4 regions of the Ralstonia mojiangensis genome follow, and region 3 is predicted to be linked to each of the others. Evidence: predicted binding sites of a transcription regulator. Region 3 holds the regulator's gene; each other region holds the start of a gene.
The links. Region 3 encodes FNR, which switches genes on or off when oxygen is low (the NO sensors DNR and NnrR bind a similar motif). Its sites were predicted from a motif close to TTGATNNNNATCAA; they were not measured.

Region 1 (7,441 bases), on a different contig from region 3:
CTGGGCGTGGCGTTGGATGGCCTGCCGGGTGTGCATGCGATTGCTTGCGATACCGATGGCATTGATGGGTCTGAAGACAACGCTGGTGCGATCTTGACGCCGGATAGTCTGGCGCGTGCTGAAGCGCTTGGGTTGCGGGCTAAGCAATTGCTCGACAACAACGATGGGTATGGGTTTTTTGATGCGCTTGGCGATTTGATTGTGACTGGGCCTACGCGGACTAATGTGAATGATTTTCGGGCGGTTTTGATTACTGGCTGATGTTGGATTGGGGGAATGGATTGATTGATGTTTGTGGTTCATCCCTTGTTTCATCCCCTGCCGGGGCTGACTCACTTTTCTTTGTCTTGCCAAAGAAAAGTAAGCAAAAGAAAGGCGCGCCCGAGATGGCGACTTCCCCTTGAATTTATGTCGCAGAGAGGGGAAGGGAAAAACTCGCTTCGCTCAGACAGTTTCCCTTCCTTTTTCCTCTCTGCAACAGAAATTCAAGGCGCCATCTAGGGCAGGAACGTCAACGGCCAAACCATCGATCACAAGTGCAGCAGGAACCAGCAGCACAACGCAAAGCAAAGCGAGCAACACAGCAACAAACAAGAGCCACTAGGGCCCGCACACCAACGGTTCGGCCGTTGACGTTCCTGCCCTAGATGGCGCCTTGAATTTGTGTAAGCGGGCGGAACAAAGACGGGGAACTGTTTGAGCGCAGCGAGTTTTCCCCGTCTCCGCCCGGTTACACAAATTCAAGGAAGGGGTCGCCATCTTGGGCGCGCCTTTCTTTGCTTACTTTCTTTGGCAAGACAAAGAAAGTGAGTCGCCCCCGGCAGGGGGTGAAAGGGAGTGGACCACCAAGGCCCAAATAAACAACCCCACCGGAAACACCAACATGCGCCGCTTCCGCAACACCAAAATCCTCGCCACCCTCGGCCCCGCCAGCAGCGACAAAGACACCATCCGCGCCCTCTTCGACGCCGGCGCGGACGTCTTTCGCCTGAACTTCAGCCACGGCTCGCACGAAGACCACCGCAAGCGCTACGACACCGTGCGCGCGGTGGAGGCCGAGACCGGCCGCCCCATCGGCATCCTCGCTGACATGCAGGGCCCGAAGCTGCGCATCGGCACGTTCGCCGACGGCCGCGTCGTGCTCAAGAACGGCGATCGCTTTGTGCTCGACCGCGATCCGACGCCGGGTGATGCCACCCGCGTGCACCTGCCGCACCCGGAGCTGTACGCGGCTGCCGCGCCAGGGCAATCGCTGTTGCTCGATGACGGCAAGATCCGTCTGGCGGTGGAAGCGGCCGATCCGACAGCCATCGTCACGCGCGTGGTCGATGGCGGCCCGCTGTCTGACCGCAAGGGCGTGAACGTGCCGGATGCGGTGATTCCCATTCCGGCGCTCACCGAGAAAGACCTGCGCGACCTGGACTTCGCCCTGTCGCTGGGCGTCGATTGGATCGCGCTGTCATTCGTGCAGCGTGCCGAAGACGTGATCGCCGCGCGCGAGATCATCGGCGACCGCGCCGGCCTGCTCTCCAAGATCGAGAAGCCCGCAGCGCTGCTGCATCTGGAAGACATCGTGCAGGCGTCCGATGCGCTGATGGTGGCGCGTGGCGATTTGGGCGTGGAGCTGCCGCCCGAGCGCGTGCCCGGCGTACAGAAGCGCATCCTGCGCATGGCGCGCCACCACGGCAAGCCGGTGGTCGTGGCCACGCAGATGCTGGAATCGATGATCGAAGCGCCGGTGCCAACGCGCGCAGAAGCCTCCGATGTGGCCAGCGCCGTGTACGACGGCACCGATGCCGTGATGCTGTCGGCCGAGTCGGCCAGCGGCAAGCATCCGGTGGCGGCGGTCAGCATCATGAACCGCATCATTGCCGAGACCGAGCGCGACCCGCTGTACCGCAACCTGATCGACGCGCAGCATCAACCGCCGCTGCCCACCCGCCAGGACGCCATCTGCGCGGCCCTGCGCGACGTGACGCACATCCTGGGCGCGGTGGCCACCGTCACCTACACGTCCAGCGGCAAGACCAGCCTGCGCGCCGCACGCGAGCGGCCGCTGGCGCCCATCGTGAGCATCACGCCGCGCCTGGATACGGCGCGCCGTCTGGCGATCACGTGGGGCGTGCACAGCACGGTCAGCCCCGATGTGAGCAACGTCGACGAGATGGTGGATGCGGCGTGCCGTGCCGCCGCGCGTGAAGGCTTTGCCGTGTCGGGCGACCAGATCGCCATCACGGCGGGCATGCCGTTCGGCCAGGCCGGTTCGACCAACCTGCTGCGCCTGGCGGAAATCTGGCCGCAGACGCTGGTCAGTGCGCAGACGCAAACCGCTGCGCAGCAGCCCGAACCGGCAACGGTCTGACGTGACTTCGGGTCAGTAAGCGGATCAAACCACTTTGGAGTAGCGCGGGACGAAGGTGACGGGCTTGCCCTCGGCTTCCACCGCGCGCTCCGTGCCTGCCTCGCGCAGGTGCGAATCGAACACCATGGCGATGCGGCGCACGAGCAGCCGTCCTTGCGGCGTGATCACGATACGCTCGTCCCCCACCCTGACCAGCCCGGCTTCCTCCAGCGGCGCCAGCGCCCGCAGCTCGTCCGCAAAGCTGCGCTTGAAGTCCAGCCCGTGGCGCGCACCGAATGCGCGCATGTTCAATTCGAATCCGCACATCAACTCGCCAATCAGCGCGCGGCGCACGTGGTCATCTGGCGTGAGTGACATGCCGCGCAGCACGGCAAGTTCGCCGGCGTCGACGCGTGCGTAGTACGCGTCGAGATCCTTCTCGTTCTGCGCATACACATCGCCCACGCGGCTGATGGCGGACACGCCAAAGGCCAGCATGTCGCAATCGGCGTGCGTGGAATAGCCCTGGAAATTGCGCTGCAGCCGCCCTTCACGCTGCGCGATGGCGAGTGCATCGTCGGGCCGCGCGAAGTGGTCCATGCCAATGTAGACATAGCCCTCGGCAACGAGACGCTCCACCGTCATCGCCAGCAAGTCGAGCTTTTGGTCTGCGGTCGGCAGCGTGAGCATGTCGATGCGGCGCTGCGCCTTGAACAGGTGCGGCAGGTGTGCATAGCTATAGACGGACAGCCGATCAGGCGCCATCTCCAGCACGCGATCCAGCGTAGCGTTGAAGGTTTCCGTACGCTGATACGGCAAGCCGTAGATCAGGTCGAAGCTGATCGACTCGAAGCCCAGCCGGCGCGCAGTGTCGACCACGCGGCGCGTCTCTTCCACGCTCTGGATGCGGTGGACCGCGCGCTGGACGTCGGGGTCAAAGTCTTGAATGCCGAGGCTTGCGCGATTGAAGCCGATCTCGGCCAGTACTTCGAGCGTGGCGTCGTCGGCGTGGCGTGGGTCAAGTTCGACAGAGATCTCGCCATCGTTGGCCAGATCGAAATGCTCACGCGTGGCGGCCATCACGGCGCGCATTTCGTCGTGCGCAAGGAACGTGGGCGTTCCGCCACCCCAATGCAACTGCGTCACGCGGCGCAGCGGGCCAATCTGATTGGCCACCATCGCCATCTCGCGGGCGAGGGTTTCAACGTAGCGTGCGCTGCGCGAGCGATCCTTTGTGATGACCTTGTTGCAGCCGCAGTAGTAGCAAAGGTTCGCGCAGAACGGCAGGTGCATGTACAGCGACAGCGGCGCATGCAGCGCGGGTGCAATCGCAGCCCGGCGGTGCAAGGCGTCGAGGTAATCGGCGTTACTGAATTTGTTGTGAAAGCGGTCTGCCGTCGGGTACGACGTGTAGCGCGGGCCGTGCGTATCAAAACGCTGCGCGAGCGCGCGCACCTGCGGCGCCGACCAGCGGAAGGCGGTGTCGTTGGCGGCGGACGGAGGGTCGGCCGGCTTGGCGAACGGAAACATGGGGTGGTTCTAGTGGGGGCGATGGTTCATCCTAAAACCGGGATGTGGGCGCCGCGTTGATGTGTGTCAACGTCGGTCGAAGCTTGGTCCAAAGCGTTGCCGGCTGCACGCGGGCTGGCGCAACGGCACAACAGTGCAGTTCCGCGAAGGGCTTTTTTTTCGGGGTTTGGGTTGTTGGTGCATCCCTTGTTTCATCCCCTGCCGGGGCCGACTCACTTTCTTTGGTCTTGCCCAAAGAAAGTAAGCAAAGAAATGCGCGCCCGAGATGGCGAAAGATTCCTTGAATTTATGTCGCAGAGAGGGGAAGAGAAAAACTCGCTGCGCTCAGACAGTTTCCCTTCCTTTTTCCTCCCTGCAACAGAAATTCAAGGCGCCATCTAGGGCAGGAAAGTCAAAGGCCAAACCATCTCAGCGCCAGCCCAAACGACAAAGGCCAACCGCGCGATGGGTTGGCCTTTCTCTTTTGACGTTTGAGCCCTTGATGGCGCCTTGAATTTTCGTAAGCGGGCGGAAAAAAGGTGGGGAACTGTCTGAGCGAAGCGAGTTTTCCCCACCTCCGCCCGGTTACGCAAATTCAAGGAATCTTTCGCCATCTCGGGCGCGCCTTTCTTTTGCTTACTTTTCTTTGGCAAGACAAAGAAAAGTAAGTCGGTCCCGGCAGGGAACGAAACAAGGATGGACCACAAACAAAAAGATTCAGGAAACCACCGGCTTCTTAGCCGCCAACAACCCCTTCAAAGCGCCCAACCGATCCTTCGGCGACATGGCCGGCATGGTGTCCTCCGGCGTCGGCCCCGCATCTTCGCCAAGCTTCATCTCGGCGATATAGCGCGACGGCTCACACACCACCGTCTCGCGCGCACGCTTGCGCTTCTTGCACCAGCTGATATGCAGGCTGCGCTGTGCCCGCGTAATGCCCACATACATCAGCCGCCGCTCTTCTTCGATCTTCTCGTCGGTCAGGTCGTCGTCTTCGCGGCAATGCGGGAGGATGCCTTCCTCCACGCCCACCAGGAACACGTGCGGATACTCCAACCCCTTGCTCGCATGCAGCGTGGACAGGCGCACCGCATCCGGGTCTTCTTCCTTGCCTTCGAGCATGCTGATCAGCGCGATGGTCTGCGTGAGTTCCAGCAGGTTCTTGCCAGTGTCCATCAGGCCATCGGCGTTATCGAAACCGGTGGCCTCTTCGTCATCGTCCTTCTCGGGCTTGGTGCCCTTGCGCTTGAGCCAGTCGAGGAACTCCAGCACGTTGGTCCACTTGTTCTGCGCCTGGCGCTCGTCGTAGGTGTCGTACAGGTAGGCCTCGTAATGGATGCCTTCCATCATCTCGTCGAGCAGCGTGGCGGCGGGCTCCTTGGCGGCCCGGTCCGACAGCCGCACGATGAACTCGCAAAACACCCGCAGCGGCTCGAGCTGGCGCGGCGCGAGCTGCGCCTCGATGCCGCCCATCATCGCCGCCTCGAACAGCGACACCTTGGCCTGTCCCGCGAACGAACCCAGCACTTCGAGCGTCGCGTTGCCGACCCCGCGCTTGGGCGTGGTGATGGCGCGGATGAACGCAGGATCATCATCCGCATTGGCAATCAGCCGCAGATAGGCGCACAAGTCCTTGATCTCGGCCTTGTCGAAGAAGCTCTGCCCACCCGAGAGCACATACGGAATGCGCTCTCGGCGCAGGATCTGCTCAAAGAGGCGCGCCTGGAAGTTGCCGCGATACAGGATCGCGTAATCCCGAAACTGCGCGCGACGCTCGAACTTGTGGGCCGAGAGTTTGAAGACCACGCTCTCGGCTTCGTGCTCTTCGTCATTGGCGCTGGTCACGTTGATCGCGTCGCCCATGCCGTGCTCGCTCCACAGCGTCTTCTCGAACAGCTTCGGGTTCTGCGCGATGACCGCGTTGGCGGCATTCAGAATGCGCACCGTGGAGCGGTAGTTCTGCTCCAGCTTGATGACCTTCAGGTTCGGGAAATCCGTCTGCAGCAGCTTGAGGTTGTCGAGCGTGGCGCCGCGCCAGCCGTAGATGGCCTGGTCGTCGTCGCCCACCGCCGTAAAGGCCGGCGCACGCAAGTGCGAACCGCCCGCGAGCAGCTTCAGCAGCTGGTACTGGCAGGCGTTGGTGTCCTGGTATTCATCGACGAGGAAGTAGCGCAGGCGGTTCTGCCACTTCAGGCGCACCTCTTCATTGCGGGCGAATAGCTCGGCGGGAATGCGGATCAGGTCGTCAAAGTCCACCGCCTGATACGCGTGCAGCGTCGCAACGTAATTGCGGTAGACGAGCGACGCCTGGTGGTCATCGACGTTGTTGTTGGCGAGCGCCTCGGCAATCGCGGTATCCGGGTCGACGAGACCGTTCTTCCACAGCGAGATCGTGCTCTGCACGCGGCGGATCAACTGCTTGTCGGTGGTGGCCAATTGCTCCTGGATCATGCCGAAGCAATCATCCGAATCCATGATCGAGAAACGCGGCTTGAGGCCCACGTGCTCGGCTTCGGCCCGCAGAATCTGCACACCGAGCGAGTGGAACGTACACACCGTCAACTGCTTGATGGGAATGCGCTTGCCGTCTTCGCGCGTCTTGCCGTCCATCAACTTGGCCACGCGTTCCTGCATTTCCTTGGCCGCCTTGTTGGTAAACGTGACGGCAGCGATGTGCTTCGGTTCGAAGCCCTTGTCGAGGATCAGGTGCGCGATCTTCTGCGTGATCACGCGCGTCTTGCCTGAGCCCGCCCCGGCCAGCACCAGGCACGGGCCATCGAGGTAATGCACACCTTCGGATTGGGCAGCATTGAGCCCGTGGGCGAGACCGGAAGACATGGGAACAGGCGGAAGAAAAAGCAGGCGGGAACGACAGCGGAGGGCGATGGTAGCACGGCGCCTTTGCATCGATTGGGGCTGCGAGAAGCCACCTGCGTCGAGCCTGACGGAGGTGCGCCAAGCTGCACCGCATGCGTTTGCGCCCCCCGCTTTTTCGCATGGGCGTTACACCGCTTACGCGCCGTTACACGAACCGCGTAAGCGGCCATGCACGGCACCTCGTTATGGACAGGACAGCGGCTGAATCGGTCGGCCGCCCACCGGAGAACCCACCATGAACCGCATCGTCAAAGCCCTGGCCGTTACCGCCGTCGCCCTGTCTGCCACCACCGGCGCCTTCGCCCAGACGCAGTGGCAAAAAGACCACCCGCGCCGCGCCGAGGTCAACCACCGCCTCGCCAACCAGAACAAGCGCATCCACAACGAAGTGAAGGAAGGCGAGATCACCAAGGGCCAAGCTCGCCAGATGCACCGGGAAGACCACCAGATTCGCCAGGAAGAGCGCGACATGGCTGCGCAGAACGGCGGGCACATCACCAAGCAGGAACAGCGCACCCTGAACCAGCAGGAAAACCAGGTCAGCCGCCAGATCGGCAAGTAAGTCAAAGCAAGACCAGCCAACACCCGCGCTCCGGCCACACCCCTGGAGATTGGCGACCTCGCCAGCTCCCAAGGGTGTGGCCGTTGTCTTTTAGTCTTTGGCCTTTAGCCTTTGACGTACCGGCCCTAGATGGCGCCTTGAATTTCTGTAAG
Region 2 (7,441 bases), on a different contig from region 3:
CGTGGCATTTGCCGCCGGAATCATGGCAGACACCATGAACACACAGCACAGCACCAACAGCGCCCAGCCGGCAAGGAAGCCGAGCGCACGCCCGAATACCATGCTCACCCACGAATATGAGGTGCCGGCGCTCGCCAAGGCCCGGTTCATGTTGATGAACGCATACGCGATGCCAAACATGATGAGCCCACACACCAGAATGCTCGCCGGCGACTGCGTGCCAGCCGTCCCGATGATGGTGGAAGTCGTGATCTCGATGCTGTAGGCCGGCGCGGTGCCGGCAATGCCCATGATTACCGATTCGACGACGCCCAGGGAATCTGCATTGAGCTTGGCGGGTTGGTCCATGGGCGCGCGACTCCGGGTCGACATTGAGCAATAGACCGATTTTTACCCTGTGCCAGATGTGCGGGCAATAGGGGCCTCTCTGGACCGGTCTATGTCTTTGGCGGGGGCCGGACGCTCGGTGCTCCAAGCCCTCAACGCCGTTGATCGTCAGTAGCACGGCAGGTTCGCAGGCAGCAAAACAGCTGGCCCGCCGGGGGCCTGCATTCTTCAGGCCGTCGAGGCCCCTGGCAGAGTCGGCCCGCGCTTTACACCACGGAAGAGAATGAGCGCCACGCCGAGCATGATGCCAATGTCAGCGACGTTGAATACACCCGTGCGCAACTGCCCGATGCCGATGTTCAGAAAATCAAAAACCCGGCCATCGTAGACACAACGATCGAACAGGTTGCTGAGCCCTCCACCCAGAATGCAAGCTGCCGCAATGACTTCGGTGCGGCCGAGCCTGGGTGAACGCAGCAGCCACACGAACAGGCCAATCAGAATTGCCAGAACGCCATAGATGAAAACGATATTGCGAGTCGCATCGGACATTCCCGCCCCGAGGCTTAGGAATGCGCCGTGGTTATAGGTGGGTAGAACGAGAAGGCTTCCTGAAAGCAATGACACGACTTCGCCGGGCGTCAATATTTGCTTGAATATGGCCTTCGTCGCCTGGTCGATGATGATCCAGGCGAGCGCGCCAAGCAGCGCAGTGGCAACTCTTTGTTTCGTCGTCATTAGAGAGGTCATCTGTAGGCGGGCCCCCATTCTAGTCAGAGTGGGGTGCCGCGCGCTCCGAACGACTTAGATGGGCTACGCGTATTTGTCGCCCACCGTACTGCGAATCGGATGGGTGTCGTAGACGATGATCTTCTGCTCGATGAGCCCGTTGTCGTCAAATTCAAAAACATCGACGCACTCAAAGCGCACCGCCGTTCCGTCTTTGAGCCCCCAGTCATGGATGAAGTAACCGGTCGCACGTTGGGCGCCCATCGTGCTGACGCAGATGTCGATTGGCGTGATTTTGCTTTCACCAGTTGCCGCATCGGCCTTCGCAAAGAACGGCGCGGGGTGCATCCCCCGAAACGGCGAGAAGATCTGCGCAGAAATGGCCGCATCGCTTAGATCGCCGGCCGATCTTGCTCATGTGGCATTGCTCCATCCCGGACAGAGCCATGTGGAGTGGCAATGCTGGCTGAAAAGCGTTGGGGCGCCGCACATTGACGCAGACCGTGGACTCGCCCAGCCCAAGATTCGCGCCCTCGCTGACGACTTGTCCCGGCTTGCGCAGGAAGACTGATTGTTGTCGAGGAAAGCAGCCCGGTACTGCGACGAGCCGTTGCTGCTGCATCGGCATGCCGTCTGACAAAAAAAAGGCCCCGGCCGGGACGGGTGGCCGAGGCGAGCTAGGACTGCATGGACGACTAGGGAGAGGGAGGAGCCTCCCCTTAAGTTTCCAGGGGCGGAGTCTATGGAAGGGGCCCTGCCGAGGCAATTCAACAATTCTCAGCGGCAACGCGCCCCTTGCCGGCCTGCTCAACGCACTTGCCGGCGTGCCTGCAACGCGTGCAGCGCTGCATCAAGCCAGCGAAGAACTGAAGGCGCGGTTGAAGTCACCAGCTGGGCGGGATGTCACCGCCCATGCCTCATTGCAAACGCCGAGGAACAGCGCATAGGCGCGCTCACAGCTCAAGACAGAAGCCCTGCGTTGCGCAATGCTTCCTCGGCCGCCTCGTGGTCCTGGGCAGAGCTGCCCCCGGAGATGCCAATGCCGCCCACCAGACGCCCTTCGTAAAAGATCGGCACGCCGCCGCCCACCGGCATCAGGCGCGGGTGGTGCGCCAGCGGGGCAACGGCGGGCTCGGCCATGTACTGGTTCCATTGATGCGTGGCCAGGCCGAACGAGGCTGCCGTCCACGCCTTGTTGATGGCGACGTCAGCGGTCAGGAAAGGCGCGGCGTCTGCACGCTCGAACGCGCGCAGGTGCCCTCCTGCATCGGTAATGGCGATGGTCGCGGCAAACCCGCGTGCGGCACTGGCCCGACGCGCCTGCGCCAGCAAGGCTTGCGCGGCTTCCAGGCTGATCGTTGCCGTTGGGACGATGGGGGATGTCATGCTCATGCTCCTTGTCTGAAGTCAGAACGTTCAGCCGTTCGCGACAACGACTTTGCCGATCATGTTTCCGGCTTCGACGAGCGCATGCGCCTTGATCAAGCTCGCAGCGTTGATGCCATCGATGCGATGCGTCAGGGTGTGCTTGATGTCGCCGCGATCGACCAGTTCCGCCACACGGCGCAGCAACGCATGTTGTCGGGCGATGGTGGCGGTGGTGAACATGGCACGGGTGAACATCAGTTCCCAGTGAATCGAAATGGATTTCCCCTTGAACGGGCCGATGTCCAGATCCACCGGATCGTCGATGAGGGCGAATTGCCCCTCGGGGCGCAGCACAGCGGCGATCTGCGGCACGTGAGCGGCGCTCTGGTTCAGCCCGGCCACATGCGTGACGTGATCAAAGCCAAGCGCTGCCAATTGCGGCGCCCACGGTTGACGGTGATCGATGACGTGGTGCGCACCATGCGCCAGCACCCATTCACGGGTTTCCGGCCGCGAAGCCGTGCCGATCACGGTCATCCCCGTCAGCGCGCGCGCCAGTTGGGTCAGGATGGAGCCGACGCCGCCCGCCGCCCCCGTCACCAGCAGCACGTTGTTCTCGGTGGGGTCGGCCGCCTGGACGCGCAGACGATCAAACAGCAATTCCCACGCGGTGATGGCTGTCAGCGGCAGCGATGCGGCTTGCGCAAAATCCAGCGATGCCGGCATGGGGCCGACGATGCGTTCGTCCACCGCATGCAGTTCACTGTTGGTGCCAGGCCGCGTGATGTCGCCGGCATACCAGACACGGTCACCCGGCTTGAAGCGCGTGGCCAGCGGGCCGGCCGCGCGGACGATGCCCGCTGCGTCCCAGCCGGCAATGCGCGCTTGGCCCTCCGGGATGTCTCCGCCCCGCCGGATCTTGGTATCGACCGGGTTGACGGACACCGCTTTGACTTCCACCAGCAGGTCGTGGTCGCGCAGTTCAGGCGTCGGCAGCTCAATGTCTTGCAGCGCCTGCGGATGGCTGATGGGGTGGTTCTGATAGAAACCGATGGCTTTCATGCACGTTCTCCAAAGAGTGAATGAGGGCCATGCTATCTTTCAGCGATATGCGGATAAACGGGCCGCGCGCACAAACACTTTCGGCATTTCAATGAAAATCATCCGCCTGGATGACGTGCAAATCTTCGTGCACACGGCCGACGCCGGCAGCTTCTCAGAGGCGGCGCGCCAACTGAACATCGCGCCTGCGCAAGCAAGCGCTTCTGTACAGCGGCTGGAAAAGGCGCTGGACGCCCGTCTGTTCACGCGTTCCACGCGCAGCATGCAGTTGTCAGAGGCTGGAGAGCGCTACCTGCCGCATGCGCGCGTCATGCTGGGTGCGCGGGAGCAAGGCGAACAGGCGCTGGCCGGTGGCCGGGAAGCACTCTCCGGCCCGCTGCGGCTGTCTGCTCCGTCTGATTTCGGGAGAAACCTGCTCCTGCCGTGGCTCGACGATTTTCAGCACCAGCACCCTGGTTTATCGGTGCACCTGAAATTGAGCGACCGGGCGGCCGATCTCATCCGCCAGCCGCTGGACTTTGCCGTGCGCTATGGGGCGCTGCCGGATTCATCCTTGCTGGCCATCAAACTGCTCGACACCAATCGGCGTGCGTTGTGCGCAGCGCCCTCGTACATCGAACAGCACGGCGCACCGGCCAAGGTGGATGACCTGCGACGACACAACTGCCTTCGGTATATCTGGAGCGAGCAAGTCCATGAACGCTGGCGCTTTACCCTGCCCGGCGGCGAGCGCACCGTGGCAGTCACAGGAAATCGCGTGAGCGACGATGCCGATGCCGTGCGCCGCTGGGCCATCGCAGGCGAAGGCCTGCTCTATAAATCGCGCTTGGACCTCATCAACGATTTAAAGGCCGGGCGATTGGTCGAGATCTTTCCGCAGGAATATGGCGAGCCCGCGCCGCTGCATTTGATTTGCGCCCACCGCGCGCAACTGACCCCCGCCATCAAAGCGCTAAGTGCCTTCCTGCGCGAACGCTGTATGGCCCTGCTCGCCAGCTACTCGCCGCAAGGTTCGCCATCCGAGTAACGCGGCGGCAACCGACTCTGGCGGCATCCTCTTCGACCCGATCGACCTGATCGACTGGCCTGCCGATCGCCCCTCTTTGAGCGCGCAAACGTACAACCGTTGCGCCGCCTCTCTCTGCAGGCACGCCCGTGCCTTGTGGCACTCGAAATAAGTTGATCCGTATCAGGCGAATGCCGCCAGAAGGTTTGACAGCTGCGGCCATCGCGCCTTTCATGGTTATGCGTGCTGGTGAAAAAACCGAAAAGAACATTGGGGGAGGCACACCATGCGACGTCTCATTACTGCGCTCCGTGCGCTCACGGGGCTGCTGATCGGTGCGCTTTTAGCGTGGTCGGGACAAGCCAGTGCGGTACCGGCTTTCGCCCGTCAAACCGGCATGGCATGCATGGCGTGCCATGTCAGTTTTCCTGAACTGACACCCTTCGGCCGCTTCTTCAAGATGACCGGCTATACGCTGGCCAACAACAAGACGATTCCGCTCTCGGGCATGGTGCAGATTTCGCGCACCAACACGCGCACGATCGATCAGGACAACTTCGACTTCGTGCGCAACGGAGACACGGTGCCGCAGCAGGTGAGCCTCTTCTATGCGGGGCGCATTGCGGGGCCCGTGGGTGCCTTCGCGCAGTGGACATACGACGGGGTTGCCCACCACAGCGCGCTGGACAACACCGATATTCGCGCTGCATGGCACCTCACGCGTGAGGACGTCGAGTTCATCTACGGCGTCACGGTCAACAACAACCCGACGGTGTCTGACGTTTGGAACAGCACGCCGGCCTTCGGGTATCCCTATGCGGCTCCCAGTATCGGCGTGCCCCCACTAGCCGGCACCCTGGTCGACGGTGCCTTGGCACAGCAGGTGGTAGGCGCCAGTGCATACGTATTCTGGCAACGCCATATCTACGCAGAACTGGGCGCCTATCGGACTGCCGATCAGGCCTTCTCGGTGTTCCGTGCCGGGCAGGACACCGCAACTCCGGGCGGCGTTGCGCGCTTGAGCGGCGCGAACCCGTACTGGCGCGTTGCATACAACCAGGAGTGGGGCTCGCATTCGGTCATGTTTGGCACGTTCGGGTTGCTGGCCAACCGGTATCCCGACAACACCATGCCGGGCACGCCAACCGATCGCTTCAAAGACTATGCGCTCGACGCGCAGTACCAGTACTTGACCATGACCCATGCGTTCACCGCACAGACGGCATGGATCCACGAGCAACAGAACTGGCGGGCGAGCTTCCCGAGTGGTGGCATCGGCGCGGGCCCCACTCCGGCCAACCCAACCGATCATCTCGATACCTTCAAAGCCAAAGCGTCGTACTACTACCAGCGCAAATACGGTGGCTCGGTCGCGTACTTTTCAACAACCGGCAACGCAGACCCCGGCCTGTACGCCGCAGCGCCTGTGACGGGCAGTGCCAACGGGCGACCAGACACACAAGGCTTGATCCTGGAACTGGACTACTTGCCGCATCCGCAGGTCAGGCTCGCGTTGCAGTACACGTGGTTCCTGAAGTTCAACGGCGCCCGTACCAATTACGACGGCAACGGCAGAAACGCCGCCGACAACAACACGATTTACCTGCTGGGCTGGTTCATGTTCTAACCGCAGGTCACGCGCGAAGATGCGAGGGGGATAAGGCCATGAATGGATTCCATCAGCCCAGACGGATCTGGCTTGCCGCGCTGGCAGCGTTGGCGATGATCGGCTGGTCGAACATGGCGGGTGCGCAAGATGGCGAGAAGCTTGCCGCGCAGCTGTGTTCTTCGTGCCATGGGGTGCACGGCAAGAGCGAAGCACCGATGTTTCCGCGCCTGGACGCACAGGTGCCGCAGTACCTGGAAGCGCAGCTCAAAGGCTTCCGCACCCGTGGTCGGGGTGAGACCGATGCGCAGGCCTTTATGTGGGGTATTGCGTCGCAGCTGGATGACGCAACCATTGCGTCGCTGGCCGAATACTATGCGCGGCAGACAGCACCTGCCGGGCCTGCAGGCGACCCGGCACTGATGGCGCGCGGCAAAGAGATTTTCGAGCACGGCCTTCCTGCGGAAGGCGTACCAGCATGCGCGTCGTGCCACGGGGCGCAAGCGCAGGGCAACGGAACCTTCCCGAGGCTGGCGGGCCAGCATGACGCCTATCTCTTACGGCAGATTGCGGTGTTCAAGAACGGCACGCGCGCCAACGCTCCCGTGATGAGTGCCGTTGCCCACACGCTGTCGGACGACCAGGCGAAAGCGGTTGCTGCGTTTTTGCAAGCTCAGTAGCGGGGTGCAGAACCAGTCGGCCTAGGTACTCAGCGGCTGGTTCCGCGCCTGCAGCGAAATCTCGCTGGCCACGATCCGCTCAAGCTCCGGCCAGGTCACAGGCAACCGTACAAACACACTGTTATTGTTGTCCGACGAGACGCACAGCTTGATGTGGCTGACGTGGTTGTTCACCCCGCACCCAACACGAAGGATGCGTGTGGTCGCCGACGGGTGCCACACCACATTGCCGAGGAAGTATGTGCGAGCGCTGCCCCGCTCCACTGGGTCGGTGACCAAATCGAACGTGCTGCTCAAGAATGTGTGAAGCTCGTCGACAGTCATGTCTGAACGTAGCCCCAGCGGTTCGCCAGCATCCTTCCATCCCCTGCCGTGGTTTGCTTCTTTTTTTAAGCGTACCGAGAACGTGCGTTTTTGGCCGGAAGCCGTCAGATGGGTGCTAAGGAGCTTCGTTCAGCAACGCAGGCAATGGCGAAACTGGCCAACGCCGCAGAATCCTCGCGGGCGTAGGGCTTCCCGCCTGTTCACGGCGCAACATCGCGTCGACGCTGCGCTGGGTGTACCTCAGTTTCTAATCCGCCAACGCTCTAGTGCTGCGCGTCTTTCGCGGCACGATCGATCAGATTGGCCACCACGGCGGGGTGTGAGACCAACGACATATGG
Region 3 (7,441 bases):
CCAGCTCGTACCCCATGGCGGTGAGGGTCTTCTCAATCAGATCAGTCAGATGCACGTTTTTCCTGAAGAATTTCCCGGTATGGCCAACCTGCCGAAGCAAAAAAAAATGGGCGCAACGCCCATATCATTCGCCCATCTTCTGCAGGATGACTTTTGATTAGACTCACATTGTAATACGCTTCGAGGCAAAACGCAAAAATTGCCCCGAAGCCGCCACAAAATGGGACGTTGCGACGAATGTCGCGCACAACGCCCACACTTTTAGCGCTTACCGCCGCGTTTGCCACCACCGCGCGGCGCCTTGTTGCCGTTCGGTGTGCCGCCGCCACTCTTTCCGGGGCGCTTGTTGCCGGGCGCGCGATTGCCATCACGCATACCACCGCCACCGGCCGCGCCGCCGCGGCCATTCGGGCGCTCGCCCATACGGGTGCGCGCTGTCAGCGTAGTCGGACCGCCCACATTGATGTAGCCCATGGACGTTTGCATCGGATCGGGCTGACGCGGGTTGGACGGACGGCGCTGCGCGGGTTGCGCGCGATTACCGTTCTCAACGCCCATACCGCGTGACTGGAAGTTGGCTTCTCCCGCAAAACCGGACGACATCGGCCCCATCAGCACCGGCGCCGGCCCACGGCGACGATTGCCCTGACGGTCTTGCCCACCGCCAGAACTGGCCGTCGGCACCTTCATGCCCAGCGTGCCCATCAGCGTGCGGACATCCTCGGCCGACACCTCCTGCCAGCGCCCGCGCTTGAGCCCGCGCGGCAGAACGAAGCTGCCATAGCGCGTACGGATCAGGCGCGACACAGTCAGATTGACCGCCTCGAACATGCGTCGCACCTCGCGGTTCCGACCTTCCGTCAGAGCGACGTGGTACCAATGATTGACACCTTCGCCGCCGCCATCGACGCAGCGCAGGAAGTTGGCTTCGCCGTCCTGGAGCGGGATGCCGTGCAGCAGCTTCTGACGGTCAGTTTCGGCCAGCTCGCCCAGCGTACGCACCGCATATTCACGCTCAACGCCATAGCGCGGATGCATGAAGCGGTTGGCGATGTCGCCGGAGGTCGTGAAAATCAGCAGGCCCTCGGTATTGAAGTCGAGGCGACCGACGGCGACCCACTTGCCGGTCTTCATGCGCGGCAATGCATCGAACACCGTCGGACGGCCTTCCGGATCGGACTGGCTCACGATTTCACCGGCCGGCTTGTGATACAGCAGCACACGCGGCGGCTTGTTCGGCAGCTTGCGCTGGATCAGCTTGCCGTTCACGCGCACCTGATCGGTCGCGAGAATGCGTTGGCCGATGTGGGCCGGCAGGCCGTTCACGGAGACGCGACCTTGCAGGATCAGGTCTTCCATGTCGCGGCGCGAGCCAAGCCCGGCGTCCGCCAGGATTTTGTGCAGCTTGGGAGCGTCGTCTTCGGAGGTCAGTTCGCGCGCCTTAGGGGGCTGCGATGCACTGCCCGCGTCAACATCCGAGTCGTACGCGCCGGAAATCACGTATTGGAAGACGTCTTCGGAGCCCTTGCCGCCCTTCAGCCCCTTGCCCCCGCGATTCTGGGTCTGGCCGCCAGCCTTGCCTTGCGGTTTGCCGTTGCGGTTCTGCTGCTTGCCACGACCGCCGGCACTCTTGCCGCCAGCGCCTTCCGTACGTTCACTGCGCTCGGCGCGTTCCGCCGGTTGGCCTTCGCCTTGACGGCGACGGTTTTTGCCGAAACGGCCGCGCGGGCCCCGCCGCTCGCCCTGGCCTTCTGCCGGCGCCTGCTCGGCCGGTGCAGCACCTTCTGCGGCAACGACCGCCGGCTCACCAGCCGACTCTTTCGGCTTGCGCGCCCGCGGCGCGCGGCTCTTGCGCGGTTGCGCAGGCTGGCTGGCGTCAGCACCACCGGCCTCGGCGGCTTCACCTTCAGGGCGGCCGTCCTGCTGCTGGCGGCGCGAAGCCACGAGGTTGCGCAAGCCTCGGCGCAAACCCTTGCGACGAGGCGCGGCCTCGGTCCCATCACCGCCGTCTTGTCGCGGCGGCTGAGCGTCGGCGTCGGCCGGCATACGTGTATCCATGGAGTCTGGCTGGGTGCTCACAACGTCTTCAAAAAATCTAGGGGTTCAGACCATGCACCGACTGTGCGGCGGGCATGGCGTCACGAATGTTCATTGGCGGGAGCCGCAGGCGGCTCGACCGGTGTTTTGTACTCGTCTTCCGTTGCCTCGGTCGCATTCACCGCTTGCGACTCGGTTTCCAGCTCTGGCTCATCACCCACCGCAACCTCAGCAGGCTGCGCTGGCGTTTCAGCTGCTTCGACGAAAGCCTCGTCAATGGGCGATCCGGCAGAGTCCTCCACCGAGGCCTCTCCGCTCTCGGCACCTTCCGGCGCGTCGTTCACCATCGCTGACAGCTCTTCTACCGCAATTGCGCCGCCCTCGAATTCAATGGCGCCCTGCTCCAGAAGGCTCGCCTGCGCCTGAGCTCGGGCATCTTCCAGCGGCGGCAACTCGTCCAGCGAGCGCAAGCCAAGATCGTCGAGAAACTGCTTGGTCGTCGCATACAGCGCGGGGCGACCCGGCACGTCGCGATGACCAATGACTTCGATCCAGCCGCGGTCTTCAATCTGCTTGATGACCTGCGTGTTGACCGTCACACCGCGAATGTCTTCGATATCGCCGCGGGTGACCGGCTGGCGATAAGCGATGATCGCCAGGGTTTCCATCACGGCACGCGAGTACTTGGGCGGCTTTTCCGGGTGCAGTCGATCAAGATACACGCGCATTTCCGGACGGCTCTGCAGGCGCCAGCCGGAGGCCAGCGCGACCAGTTCGACACCGCGATTCAGCCAGTCCTGGCGCAGTTCTTCGAGCAGCACACGGATGGTGTCTGCGGAAACATCTTCGTCGAAGAGCTTGCGCAAGTCATTGACTCGCAACGGATCCTGCGCGCAGATCAGCGCGGTCTCGAGGACGATCTTCGCCTCTTGGGTATTCATCGGGTTGAGCGGCTCGTCATTGCTCGCGCACGGCCAGTCGCCGTCACGCTTGAGGTTTGTCGTCCCGCCGCGAAGCACGCGGCATTTCTGAATGCTGTTGCCCACCCGGGCCCGGCGCGCGAAGGCCAATTATTCAATTGGATCCTGCACCGAAACGCAGTGGCTGTGCCCGCAAAGTAGGGCCGGAGGAGCGAGTTGATCCGGTGCCGGTCAGGCACCACAAGGGCAATTTCTTCCGCCGCCATGGGGACGGATACTGCACCGGACGACTACCAAGAAGAACGGCAGCCCGCCCGAATCGACTGTCCAGGGTGACTCTACCGCTGGATGGCATCGCTTGGCGCCGCGCTTGGGATTGTTGATTTGCGCGGGTGGCGAATCGAATTGTTGTCGATTGTAGGGCAATTTCCAGCAGCGCCGCAACCGGGAAGATGTCCTAGCCTCCCATCCCGGGCCGGATGGCGATTTCCCCGCGCTTTAAACGCTTACAGCACGAGACAGAATCCGTGTGCGTTAAGCATCTCTGGCAGCCAGATTGCGTGAAACAGCCCCCAGACCCCAAACCCGGCGATGGCGATGCCAGCCGCGCCTCGCGCCCATCGCTGGCGCGACAGCCCTCTCAACCACCCGGCCAAGCCAGACATCATCAGAAGGTTAGGCAGTGTGCCGGCACCAAAGACGAGCATGACCACGGCCCCTGAGGCTGCGTTGCCTGCCAACAACGCTACAGCCAATGCGCCGTAAACCATGCCACACGGCACCAAACCCCACGCCATACCCGTGACATAGCGGCGCAGCAACGGCGGCTGACGCTGAAGCTTGCCGCCCAGCCTAGCCGCCGCTAGAGACAGACCACCAGCGACGCGGCCGAGCAAGCGCTCAAGCCACACGCTGCGCCACACATCTCCGGCGGAACGCACGAGCAGCAACAAACCGTAGGCGAGCAGCAATGCACTGGCGAAGGCAAACAAGCCGCGTTGAATGGGCAGCCATTGCTGGCGCCAGACGGTCGCACCCATCGCACCCATGATTGCGCCAAGCAGCGTATAGGTGGTCAGCCGGCCGGCATGCATGACGACCTGCTCAAACCATAGACGGCGGCGAGACACGATCCGCACCGCCACCGCCCCGCGCTCGGCCGCGAGTGCGATACCGCTGCACATCGCCAGACAATGGACACCGCCGAGCAACGCAATCAGGAAAACGCTCAGAAGCGCGGCGGCACTCATCTTTCTGACGCTCTCTTGATATGGGCCAAGGTTTTCGTTTTGCTGTTGCGAACTAAGCGTAATTGGCGCGTTTTGCCGCATCGGAAATGTCCGAGGACAAGAAGGTCGCCGTTATAATAAGCTGGCGCTATACAACAAGAATTACTCATTTCACTTTCCCGAAATTCGCCCCCGCCCGTGCTCACTCGAATCGCACTTACCGACCAAGCCTCGCGTTGTTCCACCTGTGTACTCGGGCAAATCTGCCTGCCGGTGGGAATGAACTCGGATGACGTGCGCAAGATGGACGATTTGGTCGGCGAGCGCATCCGCATTAAGAAGGGGCAATCGCTCTATTCTCTGGGTGAGCCACTGGAGGCGGTTTACGGCATTCGTTTCGGCACGCTCAAAACCCATCTGACGCTTGAAGACGGACGACACCAGATCACTGGGTTCCATCTGCCGGGTGAAATCGTCGGGCTCGATGGCATTGGTGATATGCGCCACGTGTCGGACGCCACCGCGCTTGAAGATACTGAAGTCTGCGTGGTGCGCTACGACGAGCTGCAGCACCTTTCGCGCCGGCTGCCTTCGCTGCAGCATCAGTTTCTGCGCATCATGAGCAAGGAAATCTCGCAGGATCATCTGATGCTTCTCACGCTGGGCTCCATGCGTGCGGAGGAGCGTCTGGCAGCGTTCCTGCTCAACCTCTCGAAGCGATCGGCCCAGCGAGGATATTCGTCGACCGAGTTTGTGCTGCGTATGAGCCGCGAAGAACTTGGCAGCTATCTGGGTCTGAAGCTCGAAACCGTCAGCCGCCTGTTCTCGCGCTTTGCCGAAGCGGGTCTCATTCAGATCCGCCAACGCCACGTCAAGTTGGTCGACCTGGCCGGCCTGCGCCAGGTCATGAGCGGTCAGGCCGCCTAAGCTGCTTCCATGGTTCCCGCTCACACGAGCGGGTGTTCATGCGCTTCCAGTTTGCCGATGCCCGGCGACACATAGAGCGTCAGCGCGCTCGACAATCCGCACAGCAACCAGAACACAAAGAACGACACGGTGTAGACCGCCTGGGTCGACACCGTGATCTGTTCGCCGAAGAAGCGCAGGTCGGCGGGGTCCACCACCGCAAAAACCACCAGCTCAGCCAGCGCGGCCGACAGAAATGCCGGCCACAGAATCCACATCAGCAATCGACGTTTCATCGGGCCTCCGCGTGAATGGCATGTGGCGGCGCGACGACCGTCTTTTCAACGACCAAACCGCGGCGCACCACGTTGTCATGAATAGCAGGATCGGGATGCGACATTGCCAGCCAGATGGTGACGCCGCAGCCGACCATGGCGACGAACGGCCCTGCCATCAGCAGCCATGGCCAGGGCTCGCGCCACCAGGGACGGGCCTGTGCGGAAGATTGCGTTGCGTGCATCGTTGCCTCCTGTTGGGGATGCCGCATCAGCGCGGCACGATGAAGCTCGACGGTTCGCGCAGTACGAGGCTGTCGCTACCGCTGTCTGCATGGATGACGAAACGGATTTTGTGCGAGCCGGGGGCGGCATCGTCGGCCGGCCGGCGTACGCGCACAGGCAGCAGTCGGTTAGCCGCCGGCGGCAACTCCAATGTGGTCGACTCGCCGCTGCCGCCCTGCACGTCCAGTTCCGGCATGCCCTCGGCGGTGATGGTCACGCGCATGGGGTGCTCGGACGCGTTCATCAGTTGCAGGCGATAAACGTTCTCGATCTTGCCGCCGTCCACTTCACGCGCCAGCGCACCACGATCACGAATCACGTCAACCTTGAGCGGCTGCCGCATCGCCAATGCCACGATGAACCCGGTGAAGAGCACCAGCATGATTCCGGTATAGATCAGCACACGCGGACGCAGCAGATGTCGCCGGGCTTCCTTCGGGCTGAGCCGATCAAGCATCGCGCGTTCCGACGTGTAGCGGATCAGACCACGCGGGTAGCGCATCTTGTCCATGACCTGGTCACAGGCGTCAATGCAGGCGCCGCAACCGATGCATTCGTATTGCAGCCCTTGGCGGATGTCGATGCCGGTCGGGCATACCTGTACACAGATGCTGCAGTCGACGCAGGCACCCAGACCCTGAGCTTCGAAATCGGCGTTGCGCGAACGGCTGCCGCGCGGCTCGCCGCGCTGCGTGTCATAAGTGACAACGTAGGTATCGGGATCGACCATCACGCTCTGGAAACGAGCGTAGGGACACATGTAGCGGCAGACCTGTTCGCGCATGAAACCGGCGTTACCCCAGGTCGCAAATGCGTAGAACAGCATCCAAAACGTCTGCCAGGGGCCGAGCGACAGCGTCCAGGTCTCCATGCCCAGATCGCGGATTGGCGTGAAGAAGCCCACGAAGGTGAAGCCCGTCCACAGCCCGATGAGGATCCAAGCCGAATGCTTTGCGGCCTTCAGGCGGAATTTGCGCAGGCTCCAGCGCTCACCGTCGAGACGGATGCGCGCGAAGCGATCTCCTTCGATATGCCGCTCGATCCACATGAAAATCTCGGTGTAGACCGTCTGCGGACAGGCATAACCGCAAAAGAGCCGCCCCGCCACCGCCGTAAATAGAAACAGCGCGAGCGCCGACAGCACCAGCAGCAACGTCAGATAGATGACATCCTGCGGCCACAACACGAGGCCAAAGAGGTAGAACTTGCGTGCGCCCAAGTCGAACAGTACTGCTTGGCGACCGTTCCACTGGAACCACGGCAAGCCATAAAAGATGGCTTGCGTGGCCAGCACCAGCCAGACGCGCCAACGCGCGAAGGCGCCGGTCACGGCGCGCGGATAAATCTTGCGCCGGACCTCATAGAGCATCTGCTCGGTGGGTGCGTCTTCGGCGCCCGCCGCCGCAGTGGCGGGCGTCATGGGGCGCCAGGCTGGTTCCTTGTCGCTCATTGCGTGTGACTCGTGTTGCTATTCGACAGACCCCAGACATAGGCCGCCAGCATGCGGATCTTCTCCGGCGAGAGCAGGTTCTCATGTGCCGGCATCGTGTTGTCACGGCCCTTGAGGATGGTCTCGACGATGGTCGCTTCCGAACTGCCGTACAGCCAGACGCGGTCGGTCAGGTTGGGCGCGCCGAGCGCCTGATTGCCCTTGCCGGTTGCCGTGTGGCAAGCCGCGCAGACCGACTTGAACGTCGGTTCGCCACGCGCTGCCTTGATCGGGTCGTAAGACAGGCCCGACAGCGAGCGCACATAGTTGGCCACGTTGACAGCCTGATTGCCGTCCACC
Region 4 (7,441 bases), on a different contig from region 3:
TCCAGCATCGCCTCGACACCGCAGGCGATTGATCTGCATTGGCTTCCCGCTTTTATCCCGCGCTGAGCTGACGTTGCAACGCCGTGGTGTTCGGGATGACAACCTCGCGGCCTTCCACGCGGATCAGTCCGTCGCGAATCAACTGCCGCAGCGTGCGGGAAAGCGTGGCCGGCGCCAGCCCCAGCTTGGACGCGACAAGGCTCTTGCTGCATGGAAATCGCGTGCGGTCAAACTTGCGCGGCAGCGAGAGCAAATACCCGATCAGCCGTTCATTGGCACTTTGCAGGTTCACGGTTTCGATGTCGCACATCAGCGTGTGCAGGCGCGAGGACAGCCCCGCGAGCATCCGCCGCGCAAGCCGCGGATGCACGTGCAGTGCATCGTCGATGGCGCGCTTGTCGATCCAGACCAGCAGGCTGTCTTCCATGGCTTGCGCATCTGCGGCGTAGGGCCGGTTCAGGAACATGAAGGGCTCGCCAAAGCACTCGCCGGGCCCGAAGAACTCGATGACCTTGCATTGGCCGTGCGCGCCCGGCAACACGAGCTTGATCGCGCCGACCACCACGACATAGAAACCATCGGCACGATCGCCACGATGAAACGCGAAGTCGTGCCGCAACACGCGCACTGCGTGGCTGTCGCGCGTGAGCACAGCCATGTCATCGTCGTCGAAGTCCAGGAACAGCGGGCTGTGCTTGAGCAGATCGCCCACATTGAGGGGGTCTTGCATGGTGTCACCGGCAACAGAAAGAAGAAAAACAGGCGGCCAATGCGCGCTGGGTGCCCTCGCTGGGCAGCGTGATGGCCGGGGTTCCGGGGGCACTTCGGTAGGCTTGTAATGCGTAGTGTTTCACGCCGCGCTGGCTGAGGTTTTGCGCCAGCGCAAGAAGCTGCGGCTCGGGCAGCCAGTCGGGGTGCCACGTGGTGCGGCACTCGAATGCGCCGCCGTTGTGCAGCAGAAGATCCAGGCAAGCATCGACGGGCGCAGCGCTGCCGCGGCGGCCTGTGAGCGCATCGTAGCGCGGTGCGCTGGTCTTGATGTCGAGCCCCACCCAGTCCACCAGCGGCAGTACGTCGGCCAGGCGCGCCGGATAAATGCCGCCGGTGTGCAGGCCAACCTTGTAGCCCAGCGCACGCACGTCGCGCATCAGTTGCGGCAGTTGCGGCTCGCTCAGCGGTTCACCGCCGGAAAAGACAACCGCATCAAGCAGCCCAACGCGACGCTGCAGAAACGCGAAAACATCATCCCAATCCAGCGTGCGTGCACGCGTTTGCAGGTGCGGGTTGTGGCAGTAATGACAGCGCCACGGGCAGCCGGCCACAAACACCACTGCCGCAAGCCGCCCGGGCCAGTCGACGCTGGAAAACGGTGCCAGGCCGCCGATGGCCGGCGGCGGGCAGTGCGGTAGCTCAGCGGGCGCGGTCTTCAACAAAGAAGCGGCGTTCACAGAATTCCCCTTGCTTGCCGATGTTGAACGAGCTGACGGGCCGGTGATAACCCATCACGCGGGTCCAGACTTCGCAGCGCGTGCGCTGGTTGTCGTCGAGTGCAACGGTGAGGTTAGCGGTGTGTGCAACGGTGCTCATACGGAGGCTCCTTCGTGATGGAGGTGGGTGGAAGAACCTGGAGTGCCCGCCGTTGTGCAGCCGCACTTGCCGCTAGGCTGCTGAGCCAGCAGTTCTGCATCGCATTTCGGACAGAACGCGTGATGGCCGGACAGGTAGCCGTGCTTCGGGCAGATTGAAAACGTAGGGGTAATGGTGATGTACGGCAGGCGGAAGTTCGCGAGCGCGCGCCGAACGAGTTCCTTGCACGCCTGCGGCGAGGAGATCGCTTCGTTCATGTACAGGTGCAGCACCGTGCCGCCCGTGTACTTGCTCTGCAGCGCTTCCTGGCGCGCCAGTGCTTCGAACGGGTCGTCCGTGTAGCCGACGGGCAGCTGGCTGGAGTTGGTGTAGTACGGCTGTTCTGTCGTACCGGCCTGCAGGATGCCCGGCCAGCGCTTGCGGTCTTCGCGGGCGAAGCGGTAGGTCGTGCCCTCTGCGGGCGTGGCTTCGAGGTTGTACAGGTGCCCCGTTGCTTCCTGGAATTCGGTCATGCGCTGGCGCACGTGGTCGAGCAGGCGCACCGCCATGGCGTGACCGAATGGCGTGGTGATGTCGTCGGCATCGTGCGTGAAGTTGCGCACCATCTCGTTGATGCCATTCACGCCGAGCGTGCTGAAGTGGTTGCGCAGCGTGCCCAGGTAGCGGCGCGTGTACGGATACAGCCCCTGGTCGATCAGCCGTTGGACGAACTTGCGTTTGACTTCCAGTACGTCGCGGCCGAGAGCGAGCAGCGTATCAAGCCGCGCCAGCAGCGCCGCCTCATCGCCCGCGTAGAGATAACCCAATCGCGCGCAATTCACCGTCACCACCCCAATGGAACCGGTCTGTTCAGCCGAGCCAAACAACCCGTTGCCGCGCTTGAGCAGTTCACGCAGGTCCAGCTGCAGGCGGCAGCACATCGAGCGCACCATGTGTGGCTCTAGATCGGAATTCAGGAAGTTCTGAAAGTAGGGCAGCCCGTAGCGTGCTGTCATCTCAAACAGCAGCGTGGTGTTGGGGTGCTCCCAATCGAAATCCGGCGTGATGTTGTAGGTGGGAATCGGAAACGTGAACGCGCGGTCCTTTGCATCGCCCGCCATCATGACCTCGATGTACGCGCGGTTGATCATGTCCATTTCGGGCTGGAGATCGCCGTAGGTGAAGGGCATCTCTTCGCCGCCGATGTACGGAATCTGCTCGCGCAGGTCCGCTGGGCAAGTCCAGTCGAAAGTGAGGTTGGTGAATGGCGTTTGCGTCCCCCAGCGGCTCGGCACGTTCAGGTTGTAGATCAGCTCCTGCATGGACTGCTTGACCCCCGCATACGACATCCCGTCGCGGCGAATGAACGGCGCCATGTACGTATCGAACGAACTGAACGCCTGTGCGCCGGCCCATTCGTTCTGCAGCGTCCCGAGAAAGTTGACGATCTGCCCGATGGCTGCGGACATATGCCGCGGTGGCGTCGCTTCCACCTTGCCCGGCACGCCGTTGAATCCCTCCGTCAGCAACTGCCGCAGCGACCAGCCTGCGCAGTAGCCCGACAGCATGTCGAGATCGTGGATGTGGAGGTCGCCCTCGCGATGCGCTGCGCCCGCCTCGGGGCTGTAGACATGCGAGAGCCAGTAGTTGGCCGTGACCTTGCCCGCCACGTTCAGGATCAGGCCGCCAAGGCTGTACCCCTGATTGGCGTTGGCATTGACCCGCCAGTCGCGCTGCTCGAGGTATTCGTCCATCGTGCTCTCGACATCGACCAGCGTGTGCTTGAGCGAACGCAGCCGGGCGTGCTGCTCGCGGTAGACGATGTAGGCACGCGCGGTGCGCCAATAGCCGGCGTCGACCAGCACCTCTTCCACGCAGTTCTGGATGATTTCGATACCGGGGCAGGGGAGCGAGGCGAGATGTTCGAGCACGCCCGTGGTCAGGCGCTGCGCTTCGACGGTGTCGAATTCGCCGGTGGCCTGTCCGGCTGCCGCGATGGCCTGGCGGATCTTTTGCGCGTCAAACGGAGCCAATGAACCGTCGCGCTTGGTGACTTGCTTGGTGACCTGTGTGCCCGTCATGAGGTACTCCATCTAGTGGTATGGAGCCAGACTAGCACTACATATTGTGGTCGGTGAGCCCTAAAGACCTTGATTCTTAAATCGCTTGACCCCGGTCAACCGGGGTCATTTGCGACGCAGAATGGTCGTGTCGCTGTCAGTCGACGATGAACAGCCGGGCGCCGTTCTTGGTGTACGACTGATGGGCTTCAGCATCGTCGCCCACCTGATAGCTCATGCCGGGCGTGAGGGTGAACTTGCGGCCATCTTCCAGTGTGGTTTCCAGTTCGCCATCCAGACAGAACAGGATATGGCCCTTCTTGCACCAATGGTCAGCCAGGTAGCCGGGCGTGTACTCGACCATGCGCACGCGGATGCGGTTCGGTTCGTCGCCAAAGTAGCGGGTGCGCCAGATCGCCATGCCGGTCTCGCCGGTGTGTTCGGTAGGTTCAACGGCGGACCAGTCGGTCGTGCCGAAGGCAAACGGCGCCATTTTCATCGCGGGACTCCGGTCGGTAGCGTAAGTCGATGATGGTATCAGCGGCTGACGTGGTGCAGGCGTCGCATTTGATGTGCTGGAAACGGCGCTTGTTGGTACGCCGTGACGGCATTGCGTGCGGCTCAACAATCCGCCTCTCACCGGCTGGTTCCACTGCCCGTGCGGCATTGCAGCAGGGTGTCAACGGCACCATATCAATGTATGCAGAAATTGCATGGTGCCATGCAACATCGACATAAAGATCGCCATGCGCTTCTCTAATATCGTCGCTTTTTACAAAGCGTGACGAAGTTGGGCCGGCCCTTGGCCCCATGAGATCCGCGTCTGTCGCGCGCCGTCCCTCCGGCCACGATATTCCTTGGAGAAAGTCTTGAACACCAAACGTCTGACCTCCCATATCGGGCTGGCAATGCTGCTGGGCATTGCCGTCGGCTGGGGTTGCCACGAATATGCCAAGGACGCTGCGGCGGCCAAGGACATCGCTTCGTACTTCAGCATCATCACCGACATCTTCCTGCGCATGATCAAGATGATCATTGCACCGCTGGTGTTCTCGACCCTGGTGACGGGCCTGGCGAGCATGAGCGGCGGCCGCTCGGTCGGTCGCGTGGGCCTGCGCGCGATGATCTGGTTTGTGTGCGCATCGGCTACGTCACTGGCGCTAGGCATGCTGCTAGTCAACTTCTTCCAGCCGGGGGTGCACATGAACCTCGCCCTGCCGGACGTGTCGGCCACGTCGGGCCTGAAGACCGGTGACTTCACCCTCAAGGCCTTCATCACGCACGTGTTCCCGCGCAGCATCGTGGAAGCCATGGCCACCAACGAGATCCTGCAGATCCTGGTGTTCTCGCTGTTCTTCGGCGCTGCGCTGTCGACCATGAAGAACCCGATGGACAGCGTGATCGGCCGTGGCCTGGAAGAGCTGACCAAGCTGATGTTCCGCATTACCGACTACGTGATGCGTTTCGCACCGCTGGGCGTATTTGCCGCCATGGCCGCCGCCATCACGGTGGAAGGCGTGGGCGTGCTGTGGACCTACGGCAAGCTGATCGGCGAGTTCTACCTGGGCCTGGCGTTGCTGTGGGCGATCCTGTTCTTTGTCGGCTACCTGCTGCTGGGTCGTTCGCTGGGCCGCTTGCTGGGGCTGATTCGCGAGCCGACGCTGCTGGCGTTCGCTACGGCAAGCAGCGAATCCGCCTACCCGAAGACGATCGAGGCGCTCGACCGCTTTGGCGTGCCCAAGCGCATTTCGAGCTTCGTGCTGCCGCTGGGGTATTCGTTCAACCTGGACGGCTCGATGATGTATCAGGCGTTTGCGGTGCTGTTCATCGCACAGGCCTACAACATCGAGATGAGCTTCACCCAACAGGTCACCCTGCTGCTGGTGCTGATGCTCACGAGCAAGGGGATGGCCGGCGTGGCGCGTGCCTCGCTGGTGGTGGTGGCGGCCACGCTGCCGATGTTCCACCTGCCGGAAGCGGGTCTGCTGCTGATCATCGGCATCGACCAGTTCTTCGACATGGGCCGCACGGCCACCAACGTGATCGGCAACAGCCTGGCCACGGCCGTGGTGGCGAAGTATGAGCCGGCAGAAGAGGAAGCGGCGGAAGAGGCCGCAGAAACCGCAGTGCAGCCGACCGTCGGCTGACCTTAGGCCAAGATGACAGCGCCGCCTTTCAGGGCGGCGTTGTTGTATCTGAGCGGCGTTATTCCGGTTGAGAAGCGAGCGATGCCACGGCTGGGCTCAGGGGCATATCGCCAATATCGACGCGCTGTGCCATCGGCGCTTCTCCCAGCAATGCAGCCACCATGGCTTGCAGCGGAAGCACGTCGCCGGTGCTCATGAAGCGTGGCGACGCGGCTTGGCCGGATGCCTGCAATTCCGCTGCTGCCAGTGTGCGGCCCAGATGGCGCGCGACGGCGTGACCGGTGTCGATCAATGTCAGCCGGTCGCCCGCAATCTCGCGGATGGCGTCTTCCAGGAACGGGTAGTGCGTGCAGCCGAGCACCAGCGTGTCGGCATGCGCGTCCAGCATCGGCTGCAGATAGGCCTGCAGCAGCTCGAGCACCGCAGGCGAGTGGGTATCGCCGCGCTCGATCAGGGGGACGAGGCCGTAACCGGGTTGGCTCAGCACCTTGCAATCGCCGGAGGCAGCCGCCAGCAGGCGTGCAAATTTCTCGCTGCGCAGCGTGCTTTCGGTGGCGAGCACGCCAACCACACGGCTCTTCGACGTGGCAACCGCTGGCTTTAGGCCCGGCTCGACGCCAATCACCGGCACCGCCAGCTTTTCGCGCAGCACGTGCACGGCCTGCGCCGTGGCGGTATTGCACGCGATCACCAGTGCCTTGCAGCCTTGATTGACCAGCCATTCGCACACTTGCAGCGTGCGGTCGGCAATGTATTCGGGAGATTTTTCCCCGTACGGGGCATGGCGGGAATCCGCCAGGTAGAGAAGCGATTCGGCCGGCAGTTCGGCACGAATCGCGCGCAGGACGGAGAGCCCTCCGAGGCCGGAATCAAAGACCCCGACCGGTGCCTGCGCGCATGTCGTCATATCGCGTGAACGGATCAGCCTGCTGCGACGGGAATCTTGCCAATCTTCGCTTGCCATTCCGCCGGGCCGGTCTTGTGGACCGATGTGCCCGAGCTGTCCACGGCCACGGTGACAGGCATGTCCTTCACGTCGAATTCGTAGATGGCTTCCATGCCCAGGTCTTCGAACGCCAGCACCTTCGAACCGCGGATGGCCTTTGACACCAGGTACGCCGCGCCGCCCACGGCCATGAGGTAAGCCGACTTGTGCTTCTTGATGGACTCGATGGCGACCGGGCCGCGCTCGGCCTTGCCCACCATGGCAATCAGGCCCGTCTGGGCGAGCATCGTCTCGGTGAACTTGTCCATGCGCGTGGCCGTGGTCGGGCCTGCCGGGCCAACGACTTCATCGCGCACCGGGTCGACCGGGCCGACGTAGTAGATCACGCGGTTGGTGAAGTCGATGGGCAGCTTCTCGCCCTTGGCCAGCATGTCGGCGATGCGCTTGTGTGCGGCATCGCGGCCCGTCAGCATCTTGCCGTTGAGCAGCAGCGTCTGGCCCGGCTTCCACGAGGCGACTTCTTCCGGCGTGAGCGTGTTCAGATCCACGCGCTTCGACGTTTCCGTGTTCGGTGCCCACTCGACCTTCGGCCATTGCGACAGATCCGGCGCTTCCAGCTTGGCGACGCCGCTGCCGTCCAGCGTGAAGTGCGCGTGGCGTGTGGCAGCGCAGTTCGGGATCATCGCGACCGGCAGGTTGGCTGCGTGGGTCGGGTAGTCCAG

Region 1: hemN (oxygen-independent coproporphyrinogen III oxidase) is a predicted target of FNR. The motif match lies at 3,928-3,941, and genes of this name have one in related genera.
Region 2: NG898_RS11300 (cytochrome C) is a predicted target of FNR. The motif match lies at 4,666-4,679, and genes of this name have one in related genera.
Region 4: NG898_RS04490 (ribonucleoside triphosphate reductase) is a predicted target of FNR. The motif match lies at 3,733-3,746, and genes of this name have one in related genera.

The regions. Positions count from the first base shown of each region.
Region 1 is NZ_JAMXHU010000002.1:906,745-914,185, reverse strand. It holds gene NG898_RS11020 (glycerate kinase type-2 family protein) at 1-261, shown strand, start outside; gene pyk (pyruvate kinase) at 884-2,362, shown strand; gene hemN (oxygen-independent coproporphyrinogen III oxidase) at 2,387-3,871, opposite strand; gene NG898_RS11005 (UvrD-helicase domain-containing protein) at 4,568-6,688, opposite strand; gene NG898_RS11000 (hypothetical protein) at 6,963-7,289, shown strand.
Region 2 is NZ_JAMXHU010000002.1:968,687-976,127, reverse strand. It holds gene NG898_RS11335 (APC family permease) at 1-348, opposite strand, end outside; gene lspA (signal peptidase II) at 556-1,065, opposite strand; partial or broken gene NG898_RS11325 (nuclear transport factor 2-like protein) at 1,141-1,431, opposite strand; partial or broken gene NG898_RS11320 (LysR substrate-binding domain-containing protein) at 1,436-1,564, shown strand; gene NG898_RS11315 (GlcG/HbpS family heme-binding protein) at 2,017-2,442, opposite strand; gene NG898_RS11310 (zinc-binding alcohol dehydrogenase family protein) at 2,473-3,486, opposite strand; gene NG898_RS11305 (LysR family transcriptional regulator) at 3,584-4,513, shown strand; gene NG898_RS11300 (cytochrome C) at 4,779-6,119, shown strand; gene NG898_RS11295 (c-type cytochrome) at 6,158-6,778, shown strand; gene NG898_RS11290 (hypothetical protein) at 6,800-7,102, opposite strand; gene NG898_RS11285 (alpha/beta fold hydrolase) at 7,366-7,441, opposite strand, start outside.
Region 3 is NZ_JAMXHU010000003.1:250,129-257,569, forward strand. It holds gene rimP (ribosome maturation factor RimP) at 1-55, opposite strand, end outside; gene NG898_RS13240 (pseudouridine synthase) at 262-2,046, opposite strand; gene scpB (SMC-Scp complex subunit ScpB) at 2,139-2,978, opposite strand; gene NG898_RS13250 (sulfite exporter TauE/SafE family protein) at 3,464-4,207, opposite strand; gene fnr (fumarate/nitrate reduction transcriptional regulator Fnr) at 4,385-5,113, shown strand; gene NG898_RS13260 (hypothetical protein) at 5,134-5,388, opposite strand; gene NG898_RS13265 (FixH family protein) at 5,385-5,612, opposite strand; gene ccoG (cytochrome c oxidase accessory protein CcoG) at 5,639-7,102, opposite strand; gene ccoP (cytochrome-c oxidase, cbb3-type subunit III) at 7,099-7,441, opposite strand, start outside.
Region 4 is NZ_JAMXHU010000001.1:933,004-940,444, forward strand. It holds gene NG898_RS04470 (putative zinc-binding protein) at 1-32, shown strand, start outside; gene NG898_RS04475 (Crp/Fnr family transcriptional regulator) at 53-730, opposite strand; gene NG898_RS04480 (anaerobic ribonucleoside-triphosphate reductase activating protein) at 735-1,448, opposite strand; gene nrdD (anaerobic ribonucleoside-triphosphate reductase) at 1,411-1,587, opposite strand; gene NG898_RS04490 (ribonucleoside triphosphate reductase) at 1,584-3,647, opposite strand; gene NG898_RS04495 (DHCW motif cupin fold protein) at 3,784-4,125, opposite strand; gene NG898_RS04500 (dicarboxylate/amino acid:cation symporter) at 4,496-5,773, shown strand; gene murI (glutamate racemase) at 5,832-6,680, opposite strand; gene NG898_RS04510 (fumarate hydratase) at 6,695-7,441, opposite strand, start outside.